Regions from separate parts of the Nocardioides luteus genome, predicted to be linked through region 3. Evidence: riboswitches for the same ligand, from Rfam matches in the RefSeq annotation. Region 3 holds a riboswitch; each other region holds the start of a gene.
What was found. Region 3 has a riboswitch for cobalamin ahead of HD557_RS07125 (ABC transporter substrate-binding protein). Riboswitches for the same ligand answer to the same signal wherever they lie in the genome.
Positions count from the first base shown of each region.

Region 1 (10,328 bases), 180 kb from region 3:
CGGCATGGCCGTCGACCGGGCCTGGGTGCGGGTGAGGACGACCGACTGGGCCACCAGCGGCACGGTGAGCTCGCGGCCGACCAGCGCGGCCGCGGCAGCGTAGGCGGGCACGCCGGGAGTCACGTCCCAGGGCACCTCGGCGACGTCGAGCCGCCGGGTCTGCTCCGCGACCGCCGAGTAGACGGACGGGTCGCCGGAGACGAGGCGCACGACCTGCCTGCCGGCACGTTGAGCGGCGACGATCGCACCGACGATCTGGTCCAGATCGAGCTTCTGGGTGTCGACCAGCTCGGCCTCGGGGCTGCAGTGGGCCAGCACCTCGGGATCCAGATAGGTGCCCGGGTAGAGCACCACGTCGGCGGCCTCGAGCAACCGCGTCGCACGCACGGTCAGCAGGTCGGCCGCGCCGGGCCCGGCACCGACGAAGTGGACCGTCCGACCGGGCACCTGCTGGCCGGTCACTGGACGAACCTCGGCGTCCAGACCTGCCCCGCCGGGGTCACCCGGGTCGAGCTCGCCCCCACGATGACCAGGCACTTCATGTCGATCGACCCCGGGTCCAGCTCACCGAGGGTGGTCACCGTCAACGACTCCTCGGCCCGACCCACGTCGCGCCCGACGATGACGACGGTGTCCGGCTTGCGCTGCTCGAGGAGTACGTCACGAGCCAGGCCGATCTGCTCGGTGCGCGAGCGCGACGCTGGGTTGTAGATCGCCAGCACCAGGTCGGCGGCGGCGACCGCACGCAGCCGCTCCTCGATGACGGACCACGGCTTGAGCCGGTCGGAGAGCGACATCACCGCGAAGTCGGCGCCGACGGGAGCGCCCGCACGCGCGGCCACCGCCTGGACGGCGCTGACGCCGGGCAGCACCCGGACACGTACGCCGGCATAGGCCGGGTCAGAAGCCGCCTCGAACACGGCCGAGGCCATCCCGAAGACGCCGGCGTCGCCGCCGGAGACCACGGCGACCCGCTCCCCTGCGAGCGCCAGGTCCAGGGCGTGCCGGGCTCGGTCGACCTCGACGGTGTTGCCCGACGCGTGCCGCCGCAGCCCCTCACGCTGCGGCACCCGGTTGACGTACGGCGCATAGCCGACGACGTGGCCGACCTCGGCGAGCGCCGTGCTCACCTCGGGCGTCAGCCACCCATCGGGCCCCGGCCCCAGCCCGACGACCAGCACCTCCCCGTCGCTGGTCGAGCCGCCGGAGCCGCTAGGCGGAGGCGTGTCGAGACCAACACAGTCCCCTGACGCGCTCGAGTCGACCGTGTTGGTCTCGACACGGAGTCGTTCGTCCCTCACGACTCCGGCTCGACCAGCGGAGGGCTGAGAGTCGCCGGGGACGACGATGAGCGAGAAGTACGGCACGGACGACGGGTCCACATCGGCAACCGGCAGCCAGCGCTCCTCCGGCTGCGAGGCACGCTCGACGTACCAGGCACCTTCGAGCCGCCCGGCCGCGGCAAGCGCGGAGCGGACCGCCGGGAAGGTCCGGCCGAGCTTCATGATGATCGCGGCCTCGGTGTCGGCGAGACGCCGGGCGAGCTCGGGCTCGGGCAGGGTCCCGGGCAGCACGGTGAGGACGTCGGTCTGGCGCACCAGCGGTGTCGAGACGGCGGCGGTGGCGGCCGCGAAGGCCGGGACGCCCGGAACCACAGAAGTCTCGTAGACCTCCTTGAACCGGTCGTGGAGATACATCGAGGAGCCGTAGAAGAGCGGGTCGCCCTCGGCGAGCAGGACCACGTCGCGGCCGGCGTCGAGGTGGGCGGAGAGCCGGACCGCGCAGGACTCGTAGAACTCGGCCATCGCCCCGACGTAGCCACCCGGGTGCGAGGTGGTTCCGGTGGTGACCGGGTAGCGCAGCTCCTCCTCCACCGCACCGGCCGGGATCAGCGAGGAGGCGATCCGGCGGGCGTGGGACTGCTTGCGCACCCCGGCGTGGTAGGCGATCACCGGTGCCGCGCCGATCAGCCGGGCGGCCTTGAGGGTGATCAGCTCGGGGTCGCCCGGGCCGATGCCGACGACGGTGAACCGTCCCAGAGCCTGCTGAGTGCTGCTCATTCCTGCTCCTGGGCGAGTGCGTTGAGTGCGGACGAGGTCATCGCGGAGCCGCCACGGCGGCCACGGACGGTGACGTAGGGGATGTCGATCCCGTGGTCGTCGGCGAAGGAGGCGAGCGCCTCCTTGGACTCGGCGGCACCGATGAAGCCGACCGGGCAGCCGACGATCGCGGCCGGCCGCGGACCGCCGTCGAGGATCATCTCGAGCAGGTGGAAGAGCGCCGTCGGAGCGTTGCCGATGGCGACCACGGCGCCCTCGAGGTAGGGCTCCCACAGCGACAGCGCGGCCGCGGTGCGGGTCGTGCCCCAGGCACGGGCCAGCGCCGGGACGCGGTCGTCGCCGAGCATGCAGAGCACCTCGTTGTCGCGCGGCAGCCGGCTGCGGGTGACTCCGGTGGCGACCATCGTCGCGTCGCACAGGATCGGTGCCCCGGCCTCGAGGGCACCACGCGCGGCCTTCACCAGACCGGGGTGGATGACCAGGTCGGAGGCGAGGTCGACCTGTCCGCTGCCGTGGATCATCCGCACCGCGAGCCGCTCGGCGTCGGCGGGCACCGCGGAGAGGTCGGCCTCGCGGCGGATGGTCGCGAAGGAGTCGACGTAGATCGCCGGCCCCTGGTCGATGTAGTCGTAGCGCCGGGTCGGGCGCACCTGCGGCGCCGGCACGAGTACGCCGCGCCACGGCGTCACCACGACCGCCGGCGCCCGCTCCACCAGCGCCTCGACGGCGGCCCGGTCCAGGGCTCCGTCGGTGGCGGCGACATGCTCGCCGCCGGGCACCTCGCCGAACCCGAGCTCAGCGGCTGGCGCCGGCACCCGGTCGTCGGCCTCGACCGGCTCGACGAGCGGGCCGCCCAGTTCGGAGACGTGCCAGGCAGCCGACGGCCCCTCGCCGCGTACGTCCAGGAAGCGCGAGGCGAGCGCGACCAGCCGGGACGCGGCCTCGGCGAGCGGCACGACCGGCCCCCACGAGTCGCCGACCCGCAGCTGACCCTCAGCGTCCGAGAGCGCCACCAGACCGAGGTCGCACTCCCGCGCGACCAGGTCGCCGCGACCGTCGTCGAGCACGAAGAGGAACCGCCCGGGCAGCGCCGCCAGCCGGGGCGAGGCGCACAGCAGCCGGTCCAGCGAGGCGGCCACGCCACGCAGGTCGGCCCGGCCGCCGGCGAGCCCGGTCTGCGGGGAGACCATCACGTTGCGTACGAGCTCGTGGGTCTGCGCCGGCACCAGACCGGTCGCCTTCAGCGCGGTGAGCACCTCGCTGGGCAGCGCACCGTCGACGGCGGGCAGGCCGCGTACCTGCAGGTTGGCACGGCCGGTCAGGTAGACACGGCCGTCGCCGTAGGTCTCGGCGACGGAGACCAAGGAGAGCAGCGAGGCCGACGAGACGGAGCCGCCGATCAGGCGCAGCCGCACCAGCAGGCCGTCGTCGGCCGGCCACGGACGGCCGACTCCTGGGCACCGGTCGGATCGGACTCGGGACATCGCCACACCTGCTCTGGTCAGGTGCCCTTCCGCGGGGCACGTGGTGACCTGGCGGCGGGCGCCGCCAGAGCCAGCAGGTCTTCGGACTCGGAATCGATCGGTGCGGGACGCCTTCCCGGAGCCAGGCTCCAGTGGCTGCCCCTCCCGGAGGAGGTGCGTGTACCGCCCGTCATCCTCACCGCTGCGCGTCAGTCCCGGACTCTCACCGGGTTCCCTGACCCCATCAGGCATGGAGTACGACTGGCAGGGCGAGACTACCCACTTGCGGACACGGCGCCGAATTGCTCGCCCTGCGGCGGTGGTCTGTGCCAGTGTTCGGCTACTCGGAACCTTCCACTCGTCTTCGCACAGATGGAGTCCCCCGTGACCGGATCGGCTCGTCGGAAGCTGTTCGTTCTCGCGCCCGTCTCCGCGCTCGCGCTCGGTCTCACCGCATGCGCCACGACGTCGGAGTCGAAGGTCGCGATCGGTCTCGTGGTCCCCATCTCCGGCGCCCACAAGTCGATCGGCACCGACATGTCCCGCGGCTTCCACCTCTACCTCGACCAGCACGGCGGCAAGCTCGGTGGCCGGCTGGTCGACGTCATCGAGGCCGACGAGGGCGAGCGGGTGAAGACCGGGGTCGCCGCGGTGACCAGGCTGATCGAGGACGAGGAGGTCCAGGCGGTCGTCGGGCTGGTGGGCTCGGAGACGGCGCTCGCGGCCAAGGACGTCGCGGAGGGCGGCGAGACACCGCTGATCGTCACCGGCGCCGGGGCCGACCAGTTCGCCGACGGCTCCGACTACCTGTGGCGTACGTCCGTGACCAACGCAGACCTGGGCGGCGCGCTCGGGGAGGCGGTCGCTCAGGAGACCGAGCGGGGCGCGGCGTACGTCATCGCCTCCGACGACGCCGCCGGCCACGAGTCCTCCGACGGCTTCATGATCGCCTTGGAGGCCGAGGGCGGCGGCATCGCGGGACAGGGCTACACGCCGGCCGACGCGACCGAGGACTGGTCGGGCCTCTTCGCCAAGGTGAAGAAGTCGGGCGCGGACGCGATCTATGCCGCCTACGCCGGGAAGGAGGCCGAGGCGTTCGTGAAGCAGTACCGCGACTCCGGCCTGGCCCGGAGCACCCCGCTCTACGGTCCCGGCTTCCTCACCGAGGGCGACGTGCTGTCCACCCTGGGCGGCGACGCGACCGGGGTGCGGACGGTGCTGCACTACAGCGACGCGATGGACTCGCTGACGAACGCCGCCTTCGTGAAGGACTACCGCGAGAAGTACGACGCCACCCCGACGGCCTACTCGGTGCAGGCCTACGACGCCGCGGCCGCGCTCGACAAGGCGCTCGAGCTCTCCGACGACGTCAACCGCAACGAGATCGCGGACTCCCTGGGGTCCGTCGGCACGATCGTCAGTCCCCGCGGGAACTGGACCTTCGACCCCAACCACAACCCCGACCAGCCCTACTTCCTGCGTGTGGTCAAGGGCACCGCCGACGGCCCCCGCAACGTCGTGCTGCAGAAGATCGCCCCAGCCGGAAGCTGAGGCGATCTGCTGCACCTCAGCGATCGGCCTCGATCAGCTCGTGCTCCAGGTCCTCCTCCTTGCGGCGGAGCACGATCGACCCGGCGAGCGCGAGCAGCAGGGCGACGTAGACGACGATCGCGAACGGCGACTGCACCAGCGTCAGCCAGTCCCCCTGGGCGATCTGCAGCGCCGAGCGCAGCTGCCGCTCGAAGATCGGCCCGAGGATCAGCCCGACCACCATCGGCGCCACCGGGTAGCCGTAGCGGCGCATGAAGAAGCCGAGGATGCCGAGCACGAGGAGCACCATGACGTCCTGCGGGCTGAAGTGCACCGCGAAGGCGCCCAGGGCCGCGAACAGCAGGATGCCGGCGTAGAGATAGTGCCGCGGGATCTGGAGCACCTTCACCCACAGCCCGACCAGCGGGAGGTTGAGCACCAGCAGCAGCACGTTGCCGATGTAGAGGCTCGCCACCAGCGGCCAGACCAGGTCGCCGTGGTCCTTGAACAGCAGCGGCCCGGGCTGGATGTTGTAGTGCTGCAGCGCCACCAGGATCACCGCGGCCGTGGCCGAGGTCGGGATGCCGAGGGTCAGCAGCGGCACGAGCACACCGGCCGCCGATGCGTTGTTCGCCGCCTCGGGCCCGGCGACGCCCTCGATGGCACCGTGGCCGAACTCCTCCTTCGCCTTGCCCCGAGCGAGCTTGCGCTCGGCGGAGTACGACAGGAACGTGCCGACCTCGGCCCCACCGGCCGGCAGCGTCCCGATCGGGAAGCCGATCGCGGTGCCGCGCAGCCACGGCTTCCAGGAGCGGCGCCAGTCCTCACGCGTCATCCAGGTGCGCCAACCCCGGGTGACCGGGACGAGCTGCTGCGGCCCGCGGCGCAGCTGCGCGCCGACGTACAGCGCCTCGCCGACGGCGAAGAGCGCGACCGCGACGACCACGACGTCGATGCCGTCGTTGAGCACGGGTACGCCGAAGGTGAACCGCATCTGGCCCGACATGCCGTCGACGCCCATGAGCCCGATGAACATGCCGACACCGAGGGCGGCCAGCCCGCGCGAGACCGAGCGGCCCAGCAGCGCCCCGACCGTGGTGAAGGCGAGCACCATCAGGGCCACCTTCTCGACCGGACCGAGCTTGACCGCGAGGTCCGCGGCCAGGGGCGCCAGGAAGGTGAGCGCGACCGTGGCGAGCGTGCCGGCGACGAACGACCCGATGGCGGCGGTGGCGAGCGCCGCGGCGCCCTTGCCGCGCTTGGCCATCTTGTTGCCCTCGAGGGCGGTGATCATCGAGGACGCCTCGCCGGGCGTGTTGAGCAGGATCGAGGTCGTCGACCCGCCGTACATGCCGCCGTAGTAGATCCCGGCGAAGGTGATCAGCGCGGCCGTCGGGTCCAGGGCGTACGTCAGGGGCAGCAGCAGCGCGACGGTCATCGAGGGCCCGATGCCCGGCAGGACGCCGACCGCGGTGCCGAGGATGACGCCGATGAAGGCGAAGACGAGGTACTCGGGGTGCGCGGCGGTGGCGAACCCCTCCAGGAGCAGCGTCAGGTTATCCATGGAGGAACGCCACCCCTTCCAGGAACGGACCCGGCGGCAGCGAGACACCGAGACCGCCGGCGAAGACGATCTGGATCGCGAACGCCATGACCAGACCGATCAGCAGCGATCGCCACCAGGGGCGGGCGCCGAGGATGACCGCGCCCGCGGTGAACAGCGCGGCGCCGGCCAGCGGCCAGCCGACCAGGCCGATCAGGAGGGCGTGGCCCAGGACGGCCACGGCGAGCAGGCCGGCGGTGAGCCAGTCGGTGCTGCCGGAGAGGTCGACGTCCTCGCCGCCCTCGGCCTCGCCGCGCTCACCGCGCAGGACACGCGCCATGGTGATGCCACCGGTCACGACCAGCAGGCCGCCGACCAGGTAGGGCATCGTCCGCGGTCCGATCGCGCCGGCGGCCGTCACCGGCTCGGCGATGCTTCCCGCACGGACCAGCGCGAACACACCGAGGGCGAGGATGCCCCCGGCCATGGCCGGCTCCCCGAAGGAGAGCCGGCCAGGCTGGGTGGGGGTCTGAGTGGTCACTGGACGAGACCGATCTCCTCGAGCGTGGTCTGTGCGGAGGTGACCTCCTCGTCGACGTACGTCTCGAACTCCTCGCCCGCCATGAACGCGTCGTCCCAGTCGTTGGTCTCGAGGACCTCGGCCCAGGCGTCGGACTCGGCCGCCTCGGTGACCAGGTCGGTCAGGGCCTCGCGCTCGGCGTCGTCGAGGTCGCCCGGGGCGACGATGCCACGCCAGTTGGTGAGCACCAGGTCGATGCCCGCGTCGGTGAGGGTGGGCACGTCCGGGAGCAGGCCGGAGGGCTCCTCGCCGGAGACGGCCAGCGCCCGGAGCTTGCCGGCCTTGATCTGCTCGGCGTACTCACCGACACCGGAGATGCCGGCGTCGACCTTGCCGCCGAGCAGCGCGGTCACCGACTCGGCGCCGCCGTCGAAGGGCACGTAGTTGAGGCTCTTCGCGATGTCACCCGAGGGCACACCGCTGGCCTTGAGCAGCTGGCCGGCGAGGATCTGGTCGGTGCCGCCCGCGGAGCCGCCGGCGATCGCGACGTCCTGCCCGTTGGCCTTGATGTCGTCGACCAGGTCGTTGATGGTCTGGTACTTCGAGTCGGCCGGTACGACGACGACCTCCTGCTCCTCGGTCAGCTTCGCGATCGGGGTGGTGTCGGAGAGCTTGGTGGCCGACTTGTTCGTCTCGATCGCACCGACCATGACCAGGCCCATCACCATCAGGGTGTTGGGGTCGGTCTCGTTGGCGAGCTGCGCCAGACCGACGGTGCCGCCGGCCCCCGGGACGTTGGACACCGAGGCGCTCTCGACGATCTTCTCGCCGGTCATCACCTCGGAGAGAGCGCGCGCGGTCTGGTCCCAGCCACCACCCGGGTCGGCGGGGGCGACGATGTTCACCTTCGTCGGCGCTTCGCCGGCGGACGAGTCGGAGCTGTTGACCGAGCTGCAGGCGGCGAGCGAGGTGCCGGCCAGGGCTGTGGCGACGGCGATCGCGGCGGTACGGATGAGGGGGTTCATGGGATCTCCTTCGAAAGTGACGCTCGTCACTTCATGGCCGCGAAGTTATGGGCGGCGAGGAGATGCCAGGAAGCATCTGGACGTATTGGATCTTGTGGTCGTTGTGGTCACGGGGATGGGCCGGTGACCGACCGCGGCTCAGACCTCCGAGCGGCTGCTCTGCAGCTCGGCGCGGGTGGAGGCCAGCTCCTCGCGTACAGCGGTGAGGTCCTCACGCAGCGAGGTCAGCACGGCCATCATCTCGGCGTCGGACTCCTCCTCGTGCCGGGCGAGGCTCTCGACGCTCTCCATGCCGGAGACGACGACGGCGAGGAAGAGGTTGAGGACCGCGAAGGTCATCACCAGGATGAAGACGACGAAGAAGATCCACGCCGAGGGGTCCTCGGCCATCACCTCGCGGGCGATGTCGGGCCAGGCCTCACCGGTCATGGTCTGGAAGAGCGTGAACGCGCTGGTGCCGAGGTCGCCGAAGTACTCCGGCGCGATCTCCCCGTAGAGGTTGGTCGAGATGACCACCGCGACGTACATCATCAGCCCCAGCAGCCCCGCGACCGCGCCCATCCCCGGCACCGCGTTGATCAGGCCGTCGACGACGCGGCGCATCGACGGGACCGAGTTGACCAGGCGCAGCACCCGCAGGATCCGCAGCGCCCGCAGCACCGACATCGGGCCGGTGGCGGGCACCAGGGCGATCGCCACGATCGCGGTGTCGAAGATGTTCCACGGGTCGAGGAAGAACCTCGGGCCGTACGCCACCAGCCGCAGCACCAGCTCGACGACGAAGACGCCGAGCAGCACGCTGTCGAGCATCGCCAGCTCGTGGGCGAGGTGCTCGGGCACCATCGTCTCGACACCGAGGACCACCGCGTTGAGGATGATCACGCCGATGATGACCTTCTGGAACGTGTCGTTGTCTACCAGCGCACGCGCCCGGCCGCGCGCTGCGGTGATGCTCGAACCCATGTTCGCTTCGTCCTTCTGTCGACCCGTGACAACGGCCGGAGCCTACCGGGGTCAGCTGGTGGCGAGGTGCACGGCCAGGCCCAGGCCGGCAAGGCCGACCAGCCAGCGCAGCGGTCGCTCGGGGGCGACCCGGACGATCGCGGGCCCCAGGAAGCCGCCGAGCACGGCACCCACGCCGAGCGCGACCGCGGCGGGCCAGTCGACGGGGGCGAAGAAGACGTACGCGACCGCGGCGGTGCCGTTGGCGACGCCGGTCGCGACGTTCTTGACCGCGTTGGTGACGGCCAGGGCCTCGGTGCGCTCGAGGACGAGGACCGCGAGCGCGATGATGCCGACGCCCGCGCCGAAGTAGCCGCCGTAGATGCCGAGCACGAACACGGCCGCTCCCCACGCGAGGCCGCGGGCGACGGTATGCCGCCCCTCGTGGTCGACCGGATCCTGCCGTGGCCTTCTCCTGGTGGCGAGCGCCGCGGTCCAGAGGCGGATCCGGTCGCGGAGCAGCAGCAGGATCGCGCCGCCGCCGACGAGCCAGGGCACGACCGCCTCGAACGCCTCGGCGGGTGTGGTGAGCAGCAGGGCCGCGCCGACCGCGCCGCCGAGGAAGGAGGCCAGGGCCAGCCAGGCGATCCTCCGGCCCTGGCCGCGGAGCTCGCGCCGTGACCCGGCGACGGTGCCGCCGGTGACGCCGAACATGGCCACCGTGTTGGTGACGTTGGCGACGACCGGCGGCAGCCCCGCGGCCAGCAGGGAGGGGTAGCTGACCAGCGAGGCCAGACCGGCCACGGAGCCGGTCAGTCCCGCTCCGATGCCGGCGAGCAGGAGCCAGGCGAGCTCAGCGGACAAGGCACGGGCGCTTGGGGTCGAAGGTCCACCCCGGCACCAGGTACTGCATGGCGACGCCGTCGTTGCGTACGCCGAGCCCGTGCTCGAGGTAGAGCTCGTGCGCGGCCGCGACCCGGTCGCGGTCGAGCCGGATCCCGAGCCCCGGCGCGGTCGGCACCGCGATCGCGCCGTCGCGGATCTCCAGCGGCGACTCGGTCAGCCCCTGGCCGTCCTGCCAGATCCAGTGGGTGTCCAGGGCGGTGATCTCCCCCGGCGCGGCGGCACCGACGTGGGTGAACATGGCCAGCGAGACGTCGAAGTGGTTGTTGGAGTGGGAGCCCCAGGTCAGCCCGAACTCGTGGCACAGCTGCGCGACGCGGACGGAGCCCGACATGGTCCAGA
Region 1 is NZ_JADOVJ010000001.1:1,288,688-1,299,015, reverse strand. Features, by position in the region: gene cobM (precorrin-4 C(11)-methyltransferase) at 1-462, opposite strand, end outside; gene cobJ (precorrin-3B C(17)-methyltransferase) at 459-2,060, opposite strand; gene HD557_RS06200 (precorrin-8X methylmutase) at 2,057-2,665, opposite strand; partial or broken gene HD557_RS28095 (nitrite reductase) at 3,353-3,544, opposite strand; cobalamin riboswitch at 3,600-3,803, opposite strand; gene HD557_RS06190 (ABC transporter substrate-binding protein) at 3,908-5,074, shown strand; gene HD557_RS06185 (tripartite tricarboxylate transporter permease) at 5,091-6,617, opposite strand; gene HD557_RS06180 (tripartite tricarboxylate transporter TctB family protein) at 6,610-7,137, opposite strand; gene HD557_RS06175 (Bug family tripartite tricarboxylate transporter substrate binding protein) at 7,134-8,141, opposite strand; gene HD557_RS06170 (ion transporter) at 8,280-9,104, opposite strand; gene HD557_RS06165 (sulfite exporter TauE/SafE family protein) at 9,156-9,947, opposite strand; gene HD557_RS06160 (enolase C-terminal domain-like protein) at 9,937-10,328, opposite strand, start outside.
Region 1: another riboswitch for cobalamin. It lies ahead of HD557_RS28095 (nitrite reductase); the one in region 3 lies ahead of HD557_RS07125 (ABC transporter substrate-binding protein).

Region 2 (10,328 bases), 170 kb from region 3:
GGTCGACGCCGCCGAGGTCGCCTCGGTGCTCGCCGAGCGGCCGGGGCGCCAGCACGTCGTCATCACCGGCCGCGACGCCGATCCCGCCGTGCTCGAGGTCGCCGACCTGGTCACCGAGATGACCAAGATCAAGCACCCCATGGACGCCGGGCAGAAGGGCCAGAAGGGCATCGAATGGTGACCCTGCCCCGGCTGGTGGTTGCGGCTCCGTCGACGGGTTCGGGGAAGACGACGATCGCGACCGGGCTGATGGCGGCGCTGCGCGCCTCCGGGATGACCGTGAGCGGGCACAAGGTCGGCCCGGACTACATCGACCCCGGCTACCACGCGCTCGCGACCGGACGCCCGGGCCGCAACCTCGACCCGCACCTGGTCGGCGTCGAGCGGGTGGTGCCGCTGCTGCTCCACGGTGCCGCTGGTGCCGAGGTGGCGGTCATCGAGGGCGTCATGGGGCTCTACGACGGCCGCCTCGGCACCGACGGCTTCGCCTCCACCGCGCATGTCGCCGCACTGACCTCCTCGCCGGTCGTCCTGGTCCTCGACGTCGCCCGGATGTCCCGCTCCGCTGCCGCGATCGCCGCCGGGATGGCGGCCTTCGACCCGTCCGTACGCATCGGGGGAGTCGTGCTCAACCGCTGCTCTCCCGGGCGCAACGCCGAGGAGATCCGGCGAGCGCTGGAGCAGGTCGGTCTGCCGGTGCTCGGCATGCTCCCGCGGGACGAGTCGCTCGCCTCCCCGTCGCGTCACCTGGGTCTCGTCCCGGTCGCCGAGCGCGACGAGTCCGTCGCGCTGATCGAGCGCCTGGGGGAGCAGGTCGCCGCCCACCTCGACCTGTCCGCCCTGCTCGACGTCGCCCGCTCCGCTCCCGATCTGGACGCCGAGCCGTGGGATCCGGCCACGGCGCTGGAGATGGACGCCGCGCCGGGCGGGGAGCGTCCGGTCGTCGCGGTCGCGGGCGGCCGGGCGTTCACGTTCCGCTACCCCGAGACCGAGGAGCTCCTGGAGGCCGGAGGCTGCGACGTACGCCCCTTCGACCCGCTCACCGATCCCGCGCTCCCCGAGGGCACGAGGGGGATCTATCTCGGTGGCGGCTTCCCGGAGGTGTACGCCGCCGACCTGGCCGCCAACACGAGCCTGCTCCGCGACCTGAGGGCCGCCGTCGAGGCCGGGATCCCGACCGTCGCCGAGTGTGCCGGACTCCTCTACCTGGCCGAGTCGCTCGACGAGGTCCCGATGGCCGGCGCCATCCCCACCCGGGCTGCGATGAGCGAGCGCCTGACCCTGCGCTACCCGGTCGCCACCGCCGAGTCCGACTCCTTCCTCACCCGCGCCGGCGAGCAGGTGACCGGCCACGAGTTCCACCGCACCATCACCTCGCCCCCGGCCGGCACCCAGGCGGCGTGGGCCGTCGACGGTGTGCAGACAGGCTTCAGCAGCGACACCGTCCACGCGTCGTACCTCCACGTGCATTGGGCCGGCCATCCACACCTTGCCCGCCGCTTCGCCGAATCCGTCGGTCGAGCCGCCCCGGCTGGTCGAGCCGCGAGCGCCAGCGAGCGTGTCGAGACCAACACGGTCGAATCGAGCGCGACCGGGGACCGTGTTGGTCTCGACACGCCTCCGCCCAGCAGCTCCGGCGGCTCGACCAGCGAGGTGGCCGACCCGTTGCGGCACCACGGCGATGTCGAGGTGGGCGACGGGCTGCTCGACTTCGCGGTGAACGTCTACCCGGACCCGCGACCGGAGTGGCTGGACCAGGCGCTCCACGACTCGCTGGCCCCCACCGCCTACCCCGACGAGGAGCCGGCGCGCGCGGCGCTGGCCAAGCATCACGGCCGCGAGCGCACCGAGGTGCTCCCGACGGCCGGTGCGGCCGAGGCGTTCACGCTGGTCGCCCGGGCCAGGACGTGGCGTAAACCGGTCGTCGTGCACCCGCAGTTCACCGAGCCCCACGCGGCGCTCGAGCAGGCCAGCCACACGGTGACCGAGGTGCGCCTCCGTGCCGAGGACGGGTTCGTCCTCGACCCGGCAGCCGTACCCGGTGACGCCGACCTGGTCGTCGTCGGCAACCCGACCAACCCCACCGGAGTGCTCCATCCCGCCGCCACCCTCCGCGGACTCCTCCGCCCCGGCCGCCTGGTCGTGGTCGACGAGGCGTTCATGGACGCGGTCCCCGGCGAGCCCGAGACCCTCACCGCGGAGCGGGCCGAGGGCCTGCTGGTGATCCGGAGCCTGACGAAGCACTGGTCGATCCCGGGGGTCCGCGCGGGCTACGTCGTCGGCGACGCCACCGCGATCGGCGACCTCGAGGCCGTACGCACCCCGTGGTCCGTCTCGGCCACCGCCGGCGCCGCGATGCTCGCCTGCGCCACCGAGCGCGCGAGCGCCGAGGCCCGCGAGCGCGCCGAGCGCATCGCCACCTGGCGCGAACACCTCGAGGCGGGCCTGCGCGAGCAGCAGATCGAGTACGTCCCCTCGACCGCCTCCTTCGTCCTGGCCCGCCCCGGCGCCGGGGTCCGGGAGGCCCTGCGTGAGCAGGGCATCGCCGTACGCCGCGCCGACACCTTCCCCGGGCTCGGCCCGGACTGGGTGCGGATCGCGGTGCGCCCCGAGGAGATCACCGACCAGCTCCTGACCGCCCTGCGGCGGACCGGGGGAGACCGGTGAGCCCACGGGCGATCGGGCTGCTGGCCGGCTTCGCGCTGGATCGCCTGCTCGGCGATCCCCGGCGCTACCACCCGGTCGCCGGCTTCGGCACGGTCGCGATGAAGGCGGAGCAGACGTGCTACGCGGACGATCGTGCCCGAGGAGTCCTCCACACCGCGACGCTGGTCGGGGGAGCGGTCGTCCTCGGCGCCGCCGCCGAGCGCCTCGCTCCCGGCCGGGCCGGGAAGATGTTGGTCACCGCCGCCGCCACCTGGGCTGTCCTGGGCGGCCGCTCGCTGGAACGCGAGGCACTGGCGGTCCACGCACACCTCGACACGGGTGACCTGCCCGCCGCGCGGCAGCGGCTGACCCACCTCGTCGGCCGCGACACCGCCGAGCTCGATGCGTCCGAGGTCTCCCGCGCGGTGGTCGAGAGCGTCGCGGAGAACACCTCCGACGCGGTGGTCGCGCCGCTGGTGTGGGGTGCGCTCGCGGGCGTACCCGGCCTTCTCGGCTACCGCGCCGCCAACACCCTGGACGCGATGGTCGGCCACCACAACGACCGCTACGAGCGCTTCGGCTGGGCCAGCGCCCGCCTCGACGACCTGCTCAACCTCCCCGGCTCACGACTCTCCGGCCTGCTCACCCTGGCCGCCGCGCCGTCACGGGCGACGCAGGCCTGGCAGGCCTGGCGCCGCGACGCAGCGCAGCACCCGAGCCCGAACGCGGGTGTCGTCGAGGCGTCCTTCGCCGGTGCCCTCGACATCCGCCTCGGCGGCACGAACCGCTACTACGGCAACCGGGTCGAGCACCGCGCGGTCATGGGTGACGGCCGCGCCGCCACCCCCGCGGACGTCGTCGGCGCCACCACCCTGGCCCGCAGGGTCGGCATCGGCGCGGCCCTGGTCGCGGCGGCGTACGCGGCGGTCGCTCAGCGCCCGTGACGGAACGCTCGGGCCATGACCGCCGGCGGTGCGTCGGCGACGCCCGGCCCGCCAGCGCGGGTCCACTCGGCCAGCGCGTCGGCGACCCGCTCCGAGCCGGCCCGGGCGACCCAGACGGGCTTCGCCCCACGCTGCCGCCCCTCGGGTGAGGGGCCGACGACCACGACGTCGGCCCGTTCGCACGGGCCGAGGCAGTCGGCGACACGTACGGTCGCCGACTCCCCGGCCGCCGCGTTCAGCGTGCTGAGCACGGCGGCGTGGTCCACCCCGGGCGACTTCCGCTCGGTCCCGCAGCAGCAGCCGCGGCAGACCGTCAGCGTCGGCCGCCCGGCGGGGGCGCTCATCCTTCGCAGGCCTCGCAGTCCGGGCCGTTCTCGATGGCACAGACAGCGGCGTCGCTCCAGTCGTCCCAGCTCAGGTCGTCGATGGCGTCGGTGGTGGTCGGGTTCTCGTTCATGGTCACGCCTTTGCGGTCGGAGTGGTCGAAGTGGACTGCTTGCTGGCCTGGATACCGGCGCGCGAGCGCAGGTAGTACAGGCTCTTGATGTTCGGGTCGAGCAGCGCGAGCTTGTGGATCTTGCTGATGTACTGCGGGGTCGCGTCGGCCTGGAAGAACAGGTTCAGCGACTGGGCCTGGTCGATGTAGACCTGCCGGTCGGAGGCCCGGGCGAGCAGGATCTCCTGGTCGATCTCATAGCCGGTCCGGAAGACCTCCTTCTCGTGGTCGTCGAGCCACGAGACGTGCTGGACCGAGCCGCCGTGGTCGATGATGTCGGAGATGTGGGCCTGGTCGTAGACGCCACGCTCCTTCATCACCTCGACGAGGTTCTGGTTGGCCCGCGGCATCTCGCCGGCGGAGGTGGTCTGGTTCCAGACGTTGGCGACGTACGGCTCGATGCCCTGGCTGGTGCCGCCGACGATCACCGCGGTGCTCATCGTCGGCGCGATCGCCATGAGGTGGGAGTTGCGCCGTCCGACGCACCACTCGGGGATGCCGGCGACCGAGCCCATCCACCGCGAGGCGGCGTCGGCACGGGACGAGATCCGCTCGAAGATGTCCTTGTTCAGCGCTGCCGCCTTGTCCGACTCGAACGGCACCCGCTGCTTCTGCAGGTAGTCGTGGTAGCCCATCACGCCGAGGCCCAGGCTGCGGGCCTTCTCGGTGTAGCGCACCGCCCGCTCCAGACCGCGGATGGTACGCGCCTTGCGCAGGAACGCCTCGGCGACCGCGTCCAGGAAGACGGTCGCGACGTACGCGGTGTCCTGGTCCTTCCACTCGTCGTAGGTCGACAGGTTCAGCGAGGAGAGCACGCAGGTGTAGGAGTGGTCCTCGTCGCTGAAGAGGGTGATCTCCGAGCACAGGTTGGAGGCCTTGTTGGCCAGGCCGTTGGCCTGGTAGGACTCGGTCTGCGCCGCGTTGACGGTGTCGACCTTCCAGATGTAGCCCTTGCCCAGCACGACCCGGATCTTCAGCACCCGCTGGTAGCGCTCCAGGGCGTCCTTGTCGCCGGCGAGCATCCGGTCGATGAAGGCCTGGCTGAAGATCCAGCCGACGTTCTTGTTGGCCGGCTCGCGGAAGATCAGGTCGGCGAGCTCGTAGAAGTCCGGGTGGTCCACGGGCAGGTAGCCCGCCCAGGAGCCGCGGCGGGTGGCGCCCTGGCTGATCTGGTTGGTCATCTCCACGAAGTTGCAGAAGACCGGGACCACGCCGTTGGCCTTGCCGTTGTCGCTGAACTTCGCGCCGCGCGGCCGGACGTCACCGAGGTACGCCGAGGTGCCGAACCCGTTCTGGGACAGGATCGCGGCCTCCTTGAGGGTCTCGTAGAAGCCCCAGACCGAGTCCTCGACGTAGGACCCCTCGCACGAGACCGGCAGGCCGCGGTCGGTGCCGAGGTTGGACAGCACCGGCGTCGAGGGGGAGAGCCAGCCGTTCCAGATCGCCTCGAAGAACGGCTCCGTCCAGGAGACGCCGTCCTCGCGGGGGTACATCTCGTCGGCCAGCCCGCCGGCGGTGGCCGCGATGGTCTCGTAGCGCTCGCGGACGCTCTGGTCCGCGACGGTGTACTTGGCCTTGAACATCGCGTAGCCCGCGGTGGTCATGAAGGCAGGCACGGTGCCCTCGTCCTGCAGTGCCTTGCGCTCGGCGGAGAGCGCCTCCCAGCTGGTGCTGCTCATCAGAACTCGAACTCCGTCTCGCCGATGTTGCGGTTGTATTCGTTGCCGGTGACCTGGAAGAAGTCGTGGAACTGGGTGCCGTTGATGCCGGCGTAGAACCACTCGGCGACCGGGTTGGTCTCGACCCCGAACAGCGGCTCCATCCGCATGTTCTCCAGGGTCATGTCGATGCGGGAGCGCACGAAGGCCTCCAGATCGGCCTGCTCGATGCCGGTGATCGGCCCGTGGGCGAAGAGCATCTCCACGATCCGGGCCTCGTGGGCGTAGAGGTGCTCGGCGACGCCGCGGACGCGGGCGAAGAGGTCGTCGCGCTCGGCCTCGAACTTGTCGGCCGGGACGGTCGCGGCGTACTCGTCCAGCGTCGTGTTGAACAGCCAGGCACCGCCGGTGGCGTGCAGGTTCTCGTCGCGGGCGGAGAAGTTGATGCCGCTGATCACGTTCTGCAGCAGGTTCTTGCCACCGGACTGGAAGTGCTTGAGGAAGGCGAAGTTGGAGTAGAGGACGCAGTTCTCCATCAGCGTGAAGACGCTCAGCGCGTAGAGCAGGTCCTCGTCGGCGATGGCGTCCCACACGAAGGCGATCCGCTCGGCCAGCACCGGGTCGTTCTTGTAGGAGTCGTAGAACTCCTCGGTGTCGATCATCAGCGTCTTGTTGAGCTTCGCGTAGAACGGCGCGTGCATGTTCAGCTCGGCGAAGGAGAAGGCGTTGGTCATCATCTGGATCTCGGGCCGCGGGAACGCGTGGAAGAGCCGGTCGCCCCACACCTCGCCGCCGAGGATCAGCTCGTAGATGGTGAACAGCTTCAGCGTCGTCTTGACCGCAGCCTGCTCGGCGTCGGTCATGTTGACCAGGAAGTCCTGCTTGTCGTTCTCGACCGGGATCTCCTCGGCGGTCCAGAAGATGCTCCGCTGCTTCTTGGCCAGGTCCTCGGCCATCGGATAGTCGAAGACGTACGCCGACTTCTCGGTGCGGATCGGTAGACCCTCGGTGTCGATCAAGCCCATACCCCCCTTGTTCAGGCGGGCCCCGCGGCCCGCTGGATGTCTCGTGCATCCGTGCCGGGGCAGGAGAGGACGGCGTCGTACGCGCTCGATCCCCTGACCTTCCCTCGAGGTCGCGGACCCCACCATGAGGTGGGCACTGGCAGGTCTTCGGACTCGTGGGCGTCTCGTGCTCGGTCCTAGTGGCCGTCGCTTCCCAGGAGCCGGCTTGCTCCCAGTGCTTCGTGACGGCGGTCGTTCCCACTCACCGCTGCGGGGCAGTCCCGGACTCGCACCGGGTTCCCTCTTGCCTCTCCCGCCTCGTCGCCGAGGTGGGAGAACCAGCTGCGGGCACCACTATATGCGGGAATTACACCAATGCAACTTCCTAGATCTTGTGTTTCGCCGACTCCATGGAACGCTGTGGGTGCGGCCAGCGTCCCGACGTGGCATGATGCCGCCAACGGACATGAGGAAGCCGGTGGAACTCCGGCACAGTCGCGCTACTGTGACACCGCCTCGCGGCGGTGGAGTCAGACCCGAATGTCCGTCCAACCCCAACGAACAGGGACGCAGGTATCCCTGAGGAGGACATATGTCGCAGCACGCTGTGGCGCCGGTCGCCGGCGCAGATCTGCCCACCATCCCGCTCCGTGAGCTCGCCCCCTGGGCGCTCTTCTTCGGTCTGCTCGGTCTCCTGGCGCTCTTCTTCATCAGCGCCGACCAGGGCGCCGTCTCGATCCCGTCGGGCACCCTGATCCACGAGTGGGTCCACGACGGTCGTCACCTGCTCGGCTACCCCTGCCACTGATGAGCCCGCGTGCCTTTCTCGTACGCGGCCTCCTAGCCGGCCTCCTCGCCGGAGTCGCCACCTTCCTGGTGGCGTACGCCGTCGGTGAGCCGCAGGTCGGTGCTGCCATCGCGCTGGAGGAGGCCGGCGGCGACGGACACTCGCACTCGCATGCCGCCGAAGGTGCTGAGGGCGAGGAGGAGGCCGCCGAGGTCTCCCGCACCAACCAGAGCACCTGGGGGCTGCTGACCGGCACCCTCGCGGTCGGCGTCGCGCTCGGCGGCATCGTCGGGCTGGTCGCCGCGGCAACGCTGGGTCGTCTGGGACGGCTCACGCCGGGCCAGTCGACGGCGCTGGTCACCCTGATCGGGTTCGTCGCGGTCGCACTCGTGCCGTTCCTCAAATACCCGGCGACCCCGCCGGCGGTCGGCAGCGGCGACACCATCGGCGTACGCACCGCGGTCTACTTCGCCTTCCAGGCCCTCTCGGTCGTGGCGGCGGTGGTCGTGACGTACGCCGCGGTGCGGCTGCGCGGGCGGTTCGGCACCTACCTCGCCGTCGTCGGCGCGACCGCGGCCTACCTGGCCGTGATGGTCGTCGCCGGAGAGCTGTTCACGACGGTCAACGAGGTCGGGGACTTCCCGGCCGACACGCTGTGGTTCTTCCGCCGGGCCTCGCTGATCACGCTCGCCACGATGTGGGGCGTGCTCGGAGTGGCACTGACCGGACTGGTCATTCGTCTGTACGCGGCAGAGCGCGCTGTCGCGGAACGCAAGGCCCTGGCCGCCAGCCTGTGAGCTAGCGGGGGAGGCGGTAGGCCTCCACGGGACGGCCGCCGTCCAGGTGATCGCGCACGATCACCCGGGCGGCGGCCGCTTCCACGTTGCCGTACCAGACGTCGTCGGGCTGCACGCTGAGCACCGGCGCCTGGTTGCACGGGAACTGGCAGCCGGTGTGGGTGATCAGCAGGTCGTCGTCGCCGAGACCGGCCTCCATCGCGCCCAGGACGACCGCCCTGGCCACCTCCTCGGAGCCCTTCGCGGTGCAGCGCGGGCCGCGGCAGATCAGCACCTGACGTACGTGGCCGGGGACCCGCTCCCAGGCGGGGGAGGTGAGCCCGGGCTCGGTGCCGGTGATCGGTCTGGTCTCGGCCAGCACCTCGGCGAGCTCGTCACGCGTGGTCGCCAGAGCGGTCGCCACCTGGATCGTGGGAGGCTCGCCCGCGCGCTCGCGCCACCAGTGGGCCGCGATCCGGCGCAGCCAGGAGTGGCCCGGGGCGAGCGGGCCGAGGCTGACCCCGGCCAGGGTGATCGTCTCCGCACCGGCGTCGGCGAGCCGGGTCAGCTCTGCGGAGAGGGACGGGCCGCCCATCTGCAGGAAGGCGAGGCTCGCGTCGAGCTCGCCGGCCCAACCGAGCAGGTCCTGGCGGCGGTCGACGTCGGTCACCGACATCCCGACGACCACCCTCATCCGAGGCTCCGGACCCAGGCGACCGCCTCGGCGACGTCGTCGACGGTGCGGACGCCGTCGGCGGCGGTGGGTCGGCGTACGACCACGACGGGCACGCCGAGCTCGGCGGCCGCGGCCATCTTCGGCCAGGTGAAGGTGCCGCCGGAGTCCTTGGTGATGAGCACGTCGGTGCGGTGCTCATGCATCAGCGCGAGCTCGCCCTCGATCTCGTAGGGGCCACGGCTGGTCAGCAGCGTCCAGGGCTCGGGCAGGTCGAGGTCGGGCGGGTCGACCACGCGGGCCAGAGCCTCGTGGCCCGCGAGCGCCGGGACGAACCGGGCCAGCTCCTGGCGTCCGACGGTGATGAAGGGACGCCTCCCGAGACCGGAGGCGAGCGCGGCGGCCTCGTCGTGGGTGTCGACGTAGGTCCAGGACGGGTCCGCCGGCCAGCCCGGCCGCTCCAGCCGGAGCAGCGGATGCCCGGTCTGCGCGCAGGCCGTGGCCGCGTTGGCCGAGATGCCGCGCGCGAACGGGTGCGTCGCGTCGACGACGGCGTCGAAGTGGTCGAGAGCCCCCCTCAAGCCCTCGACCCCTCCGAAGCCGCCGATCCGCACCGCCCCCACCGGCAGCCGCGGCCGAGCCACCCGGCCCGCCAACGAGGAGGTGACCGCCACCCTCTCCTCGACCAGCCGTGCCGCCAGGTCCCGAGCCTCCCCGGTCCCGCCCAGGATCAGCAGCCTCATCGGATACCCCCGCTGGTCGAGCCGCCCCCGCTGGTCGAGCCGCCGGAGCCGTTAGGCGGAGGCGTGTCGAGACCAACACAGTCCTCTGTCGACCTCGAGGGGACTGTGTTGGTCTCGACACGACGTCGTTCGTCCCTCACGACGTCGGCTCGACCGACGGGGGAGACGGCGAGGTCGAGCAGGGCGTCGACGTCGAGGTGCTCCTCGACGAGGTCGGCGATCAGGTCCAGGCGGCGTTCACGGGCCGCCGGGAAGGAGACCGAGGAGGGTTCGCGACCCAGCGTCGCCTGCAGGAACGCGCCCCGGAGGGCGTCGCCCTCCAAGGAGCCGTGCCACATCGTCCCGAAGACGTTGCCGGCCTGCGCGCCACCGAGGAACTCGGTGACCCCGTCGCCGCGGGTGATCCGGCCGTGGTGGATCTCGTAGCCGCTCGCCTCGACCCCGAGGGCCGGGCCGGTGGGCAGGCGGAGGTTCTTGGCGGGGGCGAAGTCGGTGCGGACGTCGAGCAGGCCCAGTCCCTCGACCTCGGTGACCGACCCCTCGACCCCGTCGGGGTCGGCGATGACGCCGCCGAGCATCTGGAAGCCACCGCAGATCCCGA
Region 2 is NZ_JADOVJ010000001.1:1,305,987-1,316,314, forward strand. Features, by position in the region: gene cobO (cob(I)yrinic acid a,c-diamide adenosyltransferase) at 1-181, shown strand, start outside; gene HD557_RS06245 (cobyrinate a,c-diamide synthase) at 175-2,667, shown strand; gene HD557_RS06250 (cobalamin biosynthesis protein) at 2,664-3,590, shown strand; gene HD557_RS06255 ((2Fe-2S) ferredoxin domain-containing protein) at 3,578-3,934, opposite strand; gene HD557_RS06260 (ribonucleotide reductase N-terminal alpha domain-containing protein) at 4,050-5,765, opposite strand; gene HD557_RS06265 (ribonucleotide-diphosphate reductase subunit beta) at 5,765-6,769, opposite strand; cobalamin riboswitch at 6,891-7,107, opposite strand; gene HD557_RS06270 (CbtB domain-containing protein) at 7,341-7,556, shown strand; gene HD557_RS06275 (CbtA family protein) at 7,556-8,332, shown strand; gene HD557_RS06280 ((2Fe-2S) ferredoxin domain-containing protein) at 8,334-9,005, opposite strand; gene HD557_RS06285 (cobalt-precorrin-6A reductase) at 9,002-9,727, opposite strand; gene HD557_RS06290 (cobyric acid synthase) at 9,724-10,328, opposite strand, start outside.
Region 2: another riboswitch for cobalamin. It lies ahead of HD557_RS06265 (ribonucleotide-diphosphate reductase subunit beta); the one in region 3 lies ahead of HD557_RS07125 (ABC transporter substrate-binding protein).

Region 3 (10,328 bases):
GTAGACGGTGTCGACGAGCTTGATGTCGGGGTGGTTCGCGGCCAGCTCCTCCTCCATCAGCTTGATCCACTCGTTCTGGTTGGTCGCGTTGGCCGCCGCGGAGAGGATCGCGATCTCGCCCTTGTCGCCGATCTGCTCGGCGATCAGGTCGACCTGGCTCTTGGCGATGCCGGCGGCGTCGGCCTGGCTGACGAAGACGTCGCGGAACTGCGGCTCGGTGTCGGAGTCCATCGTGACGACCTTGGTGCCGGCGTTGCGCGCCTCCTCGAGGGCGTCGCCGATGGCGGTCGGGTCGTTGGCCGAGACGACGAGCGCGCCGGCGCGCTGCTGGGTGGCGGTGTTGATGAAGCTGACCTGGGAGTCGGGGGTCGACTCGGTCGGGCCGACCTGGTCCCACGTGGTGCCGATCTCGTCCGCGGCCTTCTTGCCGCCCGCGTCGGAGGCGTCGAAGTAGGGGTTGCCGAGGTTCTTCGGGATGAAGGTGATGCTGCTGGTGTCGCCGCCACCCTCTCCATCGCTGCCGCTGCCGCTCCCGCCACCGCAGGCGGACAGGGCGAGGCCGAGGGCCGCAACGATGGCGACGGCACTGCCGGCGCGTCGGAACTTGCTGGTCATGTCTCTCACTCCGATTTCTTTGAGTTCTTCGAGGATGGTTCGTCCGAGCTCTGTTGCCGGCGGTAGGTGCCGACGATGCGACCGGTCCAGCCGAGGACGCTGGCCGCGATGACCGCGGCGATGAGGAGCACGCCGGTGATGATCTGGATGAGGTTGGCGCTGAGCCCGTCGAGGCGCAGTGCGCTGCCGATCGTCCCGATCAGGACGACGCCGGCGATGACGCCGGGGATCGCGCCGCGGCCGCCGAAGATGGACACCCCGCCGAGCAGCACGGCGGCGATGACCTGGAGCTCCATGCCGGTGGCGTTGTCGCCGCGCGCGCTGCCGTAGCGGAGCGTGAAGTAGATGCCCGCCAGCCCCGAGACCAGCCCGCTGAGCGTGAACAGGATCAGCTTCGTACGGTCGACGTTGACGCCCGAGAAGCGGGCCGCGTCCTTGCTGAGGCCGGCGGCGAAGATGCCGCGGCCGAACGGCGTGAAGTGCAGCACGACCGCGAAGACCACGATCAGGACGACCAGCGGGATCGTCATCAGCGGGATCTGGGAGCCGCCGATCCGGGCCTGTACGAGGTCGCCCCAGGCGTCGGGCCAGTCGGTGATCGCGGTGGTGCCGAGCGCGCCGACCGCGATGCCGCGGAAGAGCGCCATGGTGCCGATCGTGACGGCTAGCGACGGCAGCCCGTAGCGGGTGACGAGCACCCCGTTGAGCGCCCCGGCCACCGCGCAGGCGAGCAGCGCGAGCACCATCGCGGCCACGATCGGGAGGCCCTCACGGTGCAGCACCCCGAACAGGACGCTGGAGAGTCCGACGACGCTCGCCACCGACAGGTCGATCTCGCCGGTGATGATGATCAGCGTCATCGGCAGCGCGATCAGCAGGATCGGCGCGATGTCGAGCACCAGGAAGTAGACCGTGATCGGGTCGGAGAAGTTGAGGATCGCGATCGAGGCGTACGTCCACACCACCACGAGCAGGGCGATGATCGCGGAGTCCCGGGTCATCAGGGTGCGCTGCCACCACGGCCTGGCGTGCGCCGCGTACGTCCGGACAGGTGCCTTCTCGGTGAGCAGACTCATGACTCTTCCCTCTCCGCGAGGAGCTTGTCGTGCTGACGGCGGGCGAAGTAGCGGTCCAGGACGATCGCGCCGATGATCAGCGCGCCGACGACGGCCTGCTGCCAGAAGTCGGGGATGCCCAGGACCGGGAGCGCCCGGTTGATGGTCGTGAGGAGGTACGCCCCCAGAGCCGCCCCGAGGACGGTGCCGCTGCCGCCGAAGATGGCCACGCCACCGACGACCGCGGCCCCGACGGCCTCCAGCTCGATGCCCTGGCCGACGCCGGAGCTGATGGTGCCGTAGCGGGAGACGTACAGGATCCCGGCGAGGCCGGCGAGCGCGCCCGAGGTGGCGAACGCCTGCAGGACCCGGCGCTTGTCGCGCAGCCCGTAGAGCGTGGCGGCGTCGGGGTCGGACCCGATCGCGTAGAACTCGCGGCCGACGCGGGTGGAGCGCATCAGGTAGACGGCCACGGCCAGCAGCGCGAACGAGATCCACGCCAGGTTGGGGATGAACAGGAACGATCCGGTGCCGAAGTCGAGCAGCCCGGGCGGGATGTCGGAGGCATTGATCCGGTCGCTGCCGGCCCACTCGAGCATGATCCCGCGATAGACGTAGAGCGTGCCGAGGGTGATGACCAGCGCCGGCACCTTCGCGAAGGCGACCAGCACCCCGTTGACCAGGCCGAGCACCGCGCCCGCGGCGACGGCGATCAGCACGACGACGATCACCGGGAGCCCGGTGTCGAGGAAGAGCCGACCGGCGAGGTACGCCGTGAGCCCGAGGGTCGAGCCGACGCTGAGATCGACGTTGCGGGTCACGATCACCATCGCCTGGCCGATCGCCAGGCAGACCAGGATCGCCGGGGTCAGGGTGAGGTCGCGCCAGCCGTCGGTGCTGAACAGGAAGTTGGGGTTCACCGCCGTGGTCACCACGAGCAGGGCGACGAAGGCCACAGCGATGCCGGTCTCGCGCTGCTTCAGAAGCCAGGTCAGCCGGCCGGCTGCTCGGTGGCGTGGCTGCGGCGCGGCCGGGGCGGGCGCGTCGAGCGTGGTGGTCATGATGCCTCGCTGACGTTCAGAGTGGTGGAGTGGTGGGCCGTCGCCGCGCGCATGACGGCCTCGGGGGTCGCCTCCGCGCGGCTCAGCTCGGCCGTCTGGTGGCCCTCGCTGAGGACGATGACGCGGTCGGCCATCCCGAGCACCTCGGGGAGCTCGGAGGAGATCATCAGGATCCCGAGGCCCTCCTGCGCGAGCGTCGACAGCAGCCGGTGGACCTCGGACTTGGTGCCGACGTCGATGCCCCGGGTGGGCTCGTCGATGATCAGCACCTTCGGCCGGGTGGAGAGCCACTTGGCCAGGACGACCTTCTGCTGGTTGCCGCCCGAGAGGGTGCCGGCGAGGGTGTCGAGGGTCGCGGCCTTGACCTCGAGCCGGGCGGCCCAGTCGGCGGCCGAGCGGTTCTCGATGCCGGTGCTGATCAGCCCGGTGCGAGCGAGCCGGCCGCTCGTCGGCAGGGTGATGTTGCGCGAGATCGGCGCGTCCAGCACGAGGCCGTGCTGGCGGCGGTCCTCGGGCACGAACGCCAGCCCCATCTCGATGGCGCGTCGCGGGTCGCCCGGCGGCACCGGCCGCCCGTCGAGGATGACCTCGCCGCTCTCGTAGGGGTCGACGCCGAAGATCGCCTGGGCGACCTCGCTGCGTCCGGCGCCGACGAGGCCGGCCAGACCGACGATCTCGCCCTCGCGGACGGTGAGGCTGATGTCCTGGAACAGTCCGGTGCGGGTGAGGCCCCTGACCTCGAGCAGTGGCTTGCCGACGGTGGCCTCGAGCTTCGGGTAGAGGTCGGAGACCTCGCGCCCGACCAGCCGCTGGACGATCTGGTCCTCGGTGACCGCGGCGATCGGGTCGGTGGAGATGTAGGCGCCGTCGCGCATCACCGTGATGGTGTCGCACAGCGCGAACACCTCGTCGAAGCGGTGCGAGATGAACACGACGGCGCAGCCCTGGTCGCGCAGCGTGCGCGCCACGGTCATCAGCCGCTCGACCTCGTTGCCCGACAGGGCCGCGGTCGGCTCGTCCATGATCAGGACCTTGGCGTCGAGGGAGAGCGCCTTGGCGATCTCGATCAGCTGCTGGTCGGCGATCGAGAGGCCCTCGGTCGGGCGGTCGGGCTCGATCGGCACGCCGAGCCGGGCGAAGAGCTCGACGACCTCGGTGCGCATCGCGGCACGGTCGATCCTGCCCCAGCGGTTGGTCGGCTGGCGCCCCATGAAGATGTTCTCGGTGACCGAGAGGTCGGGGAAGAGGGTCGGCTCCTGGTAGATGACCGCGACGCCGGCCTGCTTGGCCTCGGCGGTGTTGCGGAAGTCGACCTGCTCCCCGGCGAGCAGGTAGTCGCCCGCGTCGCGACGGTAGAGCCCGGCGACGATCTTGACCAGCGTCGACTTCCCGGCTCCGTTCTCCCCCACGAGCGCGTGGATGGATCCGGCCTCGACCCGGAGGCTTCCAGACCGGAGGGCGCGTACGGGGCCGAACGACTTGGCCACGTCCCGCAGCTCCAGTGCGGCGGGTGTGTCCGGCATGGGCAGCTCCTCGAATTGAAAGGTTTCAAGCCTGGTTTACGCTAGTGATGGCAATCACATACGTCAACACTCTTCGGCCGCTAATTTGAGCGAGGTTCGGACTTTGTCGTCAGACCGGCACGACGCCCACCCACATCCAGGCGGGAATCCTGCCGCGTCAGACCGCGTTCAGAGACCCATGCACGCACTCTGGGTATGGGCACATCCGCACGCGTCGTCGCTCAACGGACGGCTGCAGGAGGCGGGCCGGAACGCTCTCGTCGCGGCCGGCTGGACCGTCGACGAGATCGACCTCTATCGAGAAGGTTTCAATCCACTTCTGGTGGAGCGGGGCGAGGCCGACGTACGCCGCCACCAGGACCGCCTGCGGGAGGCCGATCTGCTGGTCGTGCAGTTCCCGCTGTGGTGGTATTCGGTGCCGGCCATCCTCAAGGGCTGGATCGACCGGGTCTTCGAGTCGGGGTTTGCCTTCGACGTACCGGATCCGGAGACCGGCAAGCCGCTCAAGTACGGCAAGGGCGGCCTGGCCGGCAAGCGCGCGCTGACCATCGTCACCGCCGGCGACCGGGCCGCGACCCTGGGCCCGCGCGGGATCAGCGGCCACATCGAGGACGTCCTGTGGCCGCTCCTGCACGGCACGTTCTGGTACACGGGGATGGACCCGCTGCGCCCGCACCTGATCACCGACGCCGACACCGTCGACACCGAGGCGATGGCGCGGATCGAGGCCGATCTGAGCGTACGTCTCGAGGGCGTGATGACCGAGCCGCGGATCGCCTACCGGCCGATGGTCGAGGAGCAGTACGACCACACGATCAAGCTCCACGACTCGGTCGCGCCCGGAGAGGACGGGCTCCGCGCCCACCGTGAGGGCTGACGGGCCCGCCTGCTACGGTCTTCGGGCCAGCCGCTCGGGACGTAGTCCCGGCACGGGAACCCGGTGAGAGCCCGGGACTGACGCGCAGCGGTGTGGGTGACGGACGGGACACTGTGCCACTGGGCCCTCGGGCCTGGGAAGGCGTCTCGCGCCGGTCGATCCCGAGTCCGAAGACCTGCTGGCCCTGCAGCAGACCGCTGCCGGTCAGCACGGGCGACGCGTACCAGCCCGCGACCCGCTCGAGGACCGACGTGCACCTGTCCCGCACCATCCGACCGACCCTGGCCCGAACGATCGCCGCGAGTACCGTGCTGGTGCTCGGTGCCGCCCTGACCGGCTGCGGAGCCGACCAGCCCGCCGACGCGCAGAAGGCGGCCGCCGGGACCGTCGGCTTCCCGCTCACGATGACCAACTGCGGGCGCGAGATCACGCTCGAGGCACCACCCGAGCGGGTCGTCTCGCTCAACCAGGGCTCCACCGAGATCCTGCTCTCGCTCGGCCTCGCCGACCGGATGGCCGGCACCGCGGTCTGGACCGACCCGGTGCTCGACTCGCTCGCCGAGGACAACGAGCGTGTGCCGCGGCTCGCCGACAACTGGCCCTCCTACGAGCGTGTGCTGGAGGCCGAGCCCGACTTCGTCACCGCCTCCTTCATCAGCACCCTGGGAGAGGGCGGGGTGACCACCCCGGAGGACCTGGAGAGGCTGGGTGTCGGCTCCTACCTCTCCCCCGCCGAGTGCATCAAGGACAACGAGGGCGACGACGACGGCACCCGTCTCGACCCCCTCGAGATCGAGACGATCTACCAGGAGATCACCGAGCTGGCGCGGATCTTCGGCGTCCCCGAGCGCGGCGAGCAGCTGGTCGCCGACCTGTCCCGGCGCCTCGAGGCCGCCGAGAGCAAGGCGCCGGCGGGTGAGGTGAGCGCGATGTACTGGTTCGCCAACTCCGAGTCGCCCTACCTGGCCGGTTGCTGCGGCGGCCCAGGCATCATCGGCCGCGCTCTCGGCATCGAGAACGTCTTCGACGACACCACCGACGAGTGGCCGCAGATCAACTGGGAGACCGTCGCCGAGCGCAACCCTGACGTCATCGTCGTGGGCGATCTGACCCGCAAGAGCCAGACCGCCGAGACCGCCCGCGCCAAGATCGACTATCTGAAGAACAACCCGGTCACCGCGCAGATGGACGCGGTGAAGAACGACCGTTTCGTGACGCTGTCCGGCGCCGAGCTCAACCCCTCGATCCGCACCGTTTACGCGGTCGAGAACGTCGCCGACCAGCTGGCCGCTCTCGGCCTCCGCTGATGGCGGTCCGCGCCCTCCCTCGCGCCGGTGTCCTGCTGGCCCTGGCTCCCCTGGTGGTGGTCGCCTCGGTCGCGGGCGCCATCACCGTGGGACCCTCCGACCTCAGCATCGCCGACGTCTACGGTGTCCTCGCCGACCGGGCCGGCCTCGGCTCCTCCGAACTGACTCTCCTCCAGCAGAGCATCGTGTGGGACCTGCGGCTGCCGCGTACGTTGCTCGCGGGGATCTGCGGGGCGGGCCTGGCCATCTGCGGGGTCATCCTGCAGTCGCTGCTGCGCAACCCGCTCGCCGATCCGTTCGTGCTCGGCATCTCCTCGGGCGCTTCCACCGGAGCGGTCTCGATCGTCGTCCTCGGCATCGGGTCGGGCGCGGTCGGGCTCTCCACCGGGGCCTTCGTGGGCGCGCTGGCCTCGTTCGCACTCGTGCTGCTGCTCGCCTCGCTCGCCGGGGGCACCACCGACCGGCTCATCCTGGCCGGCATCGCCGCTACCCAGCTCTTCTCGGCCCTCACCTCGTTCATCGTGTTCACCGCGGCCGACGCCGAGCAGACGCGCGGGGTGCTGTTCTGGCTGCTCGGGTCGCTCTCCTCGGCGAGCTGGACCGACGTGCTCGTGTGCGGGGTGATCGTGCTCGGCGGGCTGCTCTGCTGCATCCTCGGGGCGGGATGGCTGAACGCGTTCGCGTTCGGCAACGACGCGGCGGCCTCGCTCGGCGTCGACGTCGCGCGCATCCGGGCGGTGCTGCTGGTGCTGACGGCGCTGATGACCGCCGTCATCGTCTCGACGTCGGGCGCGATCGGCTTCGTCGGGCTGGTCCTTCCCCATCTCGCCAGAGCGCTCGTCGGGGTCGGACACCGGCTGCTGCTCCCCGCCACCGCGCTGCTCGGAGCGATCTTCCTGATCTGGGTCGACACCGCGGCCCGGACGATGATCGACCCCGAGGAGCTCCCCGTCGGGGTGGCGACCGCGCTGGTCGGGGTGCCTGCCTTCGCGCTGGTGCTGATGAGGGCACGCCGATGACCGCGCTCGAGGCCGGCCGGGTCAGCTGGGCGCCTCGTGGCCGACTCGTCGTCGACGACGTGTCCCTCCAGGTCGAGGACGGTGCCACCGTCGGGCTGCTCGGGCCGAACGGGTCCGGGAAGTCCTCGCTGATCCGGCTCCTGGCCGGGCTACGCCCACCGTCGTCCGGAGAGGTCCTGCTCGACGGCAGCCCGCTCCCCGGCATGTCCCGGCGCCACCTCGCGCGCCGGCTCGCGGTCGTGGAGCAGGAGCCGGCGACCAGCCAGGACCTCCGCGTACGCGACGTCGTCGCCCTCGGCCGGATCCCGCACCGCCCGGCCTGGGCGCCCGACAGCGCCCAGGACCGTGCCGTCATCGAGGAGGCCGCCGCCCATGCCGGCATCGCCGATCGCCTCGAGCAGCGCTTCTCGACCCTGTCGGGCGGCGAGCGGCAGCGTACGCAGATCGCCCGGGCGCTCGCCCAGGAGCCGGAGATCCTGCTCCTGGACGAGCCGACGAACCACCTCGACGTACGTCACCAGCTGGCGCTGCTCGCGCTGGTCCGCCGGATGCCCACGACCTGCCTGGTCGCCCTGCACGACCTCAACCTGGCCGCCGCCTACTGCGATCAGGTCTTCGTGCTCGCCGAGGGCCGCGTCGTGGCCGGAGGCCCGCCCGCCGAGGTGCTGACCGAGTCCCTGATCGCCGAGGTCTACGGCGTCCGCGCTCGGGTGCACCACGACGAGGGCCTCGTCATCCGCTTCCTCGGCCCGGTCAGCGCCTAGAGCTGCGAGTCGTAGACGCGTACGTAGTCCACGACCATGCGCTGCGGGAACTGGGTCGTGCCGTCGGGGTTGCCGGGCCAGTTGCCGCCGACCGCGACGTTGAGGATGAAGAAGAACGGCTGGTCGAAGACCCAGGGGTTCGCGCCGGTGTTGGCGGTGGTGAAGGTCTGGTAGGCGACCCCGTCGACGGACCAGGTGATCGAGCCGGGCCGCCAGTCGATGGCGAAGGTGTGGAAGGTGTCGGCGAAGGACCAGCCCTGCGGGTGCATGTACTGGCCGGTGATGCCGTTGCCTCCGGAGTAGCCCGGGCCGTGCAGCGTGCCGTGCACGAGATGGGGCTCGTAGCCGACGTTCTCCATGATGTCGATCTCGCCGGCGTTGGGCCACGGCGTGCTGGGGAACTGGCCGCCGAGCATCCAGAACGCCGGCCAGATGCCCTGCCCACGCGGGATCTGGATGCGCGCCTCCAGCCGTCCGAACTTCGGCTGGACCTTGCCCTTGGTGGTGAGCCGGGCCGAGGTGTAGCCGCTCCCGCTCTGCCGGGCGGTGATGACGAGGTTGCCGTTGCCGTCGAGCGCGGAGTTGTCGCGCGAATTGGTGTAGGTCTGCAGCTCGTTGTTGCCCCAGCCCCCGGCTCCGGTCTCGTGGTTCCAGTTGGCGGGGTTGGGCGCGCCGCCGGCGGGTCCGTCGAACTCGTCGGACCAGGTCAGGGCGGCGGCCTCCACCTCTCCGGCTCGGGACGAGTCGGCCTCGGGGCTGGGCACCGCGGCCGGTGCGGCCAGCGGGGCGACCAGGACGAGAGCCAGGGCTGCGGTGATGGTCAGTGTGGTGCGGATGGTGCGGATCCTCGAGCTACGCATCGAACGCTCCTTCATGGGGGTTAACTGTAAAGCGACCTTACAGTTATCGGGCGTTCGCGGGAACGGAAACGCCGGGTGACGTCCGGTCACCGCCAGTAGGCGCCCGATGCGCTCTAATGGGTCACCGGAGCGGGGCCATCGGGGGCCCTGCAGGTGAGGTGATCGCATTGGCACGGGATCCGTACAGGCCACGGACGCCGATCATCGGCATGGTGATGGTGTTCCTCGCGTTGGCGATCGTCGGGGTGACGGCGTACCTGCACCTCGGCTGGTGGTCGCTGATCGGCTACGCGGCCGCGGCGGTCATCGCCGTGGTCGGCGGCTGGCTGCTGTTCAAGGACGTGCCCGAGCCACCCCACTCCGGACCTGGAGCGAGCCGATGACCGACACCGACGACCAGACCGTCGACCGGACCGGCCTGACGGACGAGGACGAGGGCTACCACAAGAGCCTCAGCCCGCGGCAGCTGCAGATGATCGCGATCGGCGGCGCCATCGGCACCGGCCTGTTCCTGGGCGCGGGCGGCCGGCTCCACGAGGCAGGTCCCGGCCTGTTCCTCGTCTACGCCTTCTGCGGCGTGTTCGTCTTCCTCATCCTGCGCGCGCTCGGCGAGCTGGTGCTGCACCGGCCGTCGTCGGGGTCGTTCGTCTCCTACGCCCGTGAGTTCCTGGGCGAGCCGGCTGCGTTCGCCGCCGGCTGGATGTACTTCCTGAACTGGGCGATGACCTCGATCGTCGACGTCACGGCGATCGCGACGTACGTGCACTTCTGGGGCACCTTCGAGGTCGTCCCGCAATGGGTGATCGCGCTCGTGGCGCTCGCGGTCGTGCTCTCGATGAACCTGATCTCGGTCAAGCTCTTCGGCGAGCTGGAGTTCTGGGCGGCGCTCATCAAGGTGATCGCGCTGCTGGGCTTCCTGGTGCTCGGGATGATCGTGCTCGCCCGCCGCGACGAGCTGAACGGCCAGGAGACGGGGATCGGGATGGTCCTCGACAACGGCGGGCTGTTCCCGGTCGGCGCGCTCCCGCTGGTCATCGTCGTGTCCGGCGTCGTCTTCGCGTACGCCGCGGTCGAGCTCGTCGGCACGGCCGCCGGTGAGACCGCCGAGCCGGCGAAGGTCATGCCCCGGGCGATCAACTCGGTGATCGCCCGGATCGCGGTGTTCTACGTCGGCTCGCTCGTGCTGCTCGCGCTGCTGCTGCCCTACACGACCTACCGGGCCGACGAGAGCCCGTTCGTGACGTTCT
Region 3 is NZ_JADOVJ010000001.1:1,473,314-1,483,641, reverse strand. Features, by position in the region: gene rhaS (rhamnose ABC transporter substrate-binding protein) at 1-615, opposite strand, end outside; gene HD557_RS07145 (ABC transporter permease) at 621-1,691, opposite strand; gene HD557_RS07140 (ABC transporter permease) at 1,688-2,731, opposite strand; gene HD557_RS07135 (sugar ABC transporter ATP-binding protein) at 2,728-4,254, opposite strand; gene HD557_RS07130 (NAD(P)H-dependent oxidoreductase) at 4,433-5,131, shown strand; cobalamin riboswitch at 5,142-5,328, shown strand; gene HD557_RS07125 (ABC transporter substrate-binding protein) at 5,383-6,438, shown strand; gene HD557_RS07120 (FecCD family ABC transporter permease) at 6,438-7,457, shown strand; gene HD557_RS07115 (ABC transporter ATP-binding protein) at 7,454-8,221, shown strand; gene HD557_RS07110 (glycoside hydrolase family 16 protein) at 8,218-9,081, opposite strand; gene HD557_RS07105 (hypothetical protein) at 9,240-9,464, shown strand; gene HD557_RS07100 (amino acid permease) at 9,461-10,328, shown strand, end outside.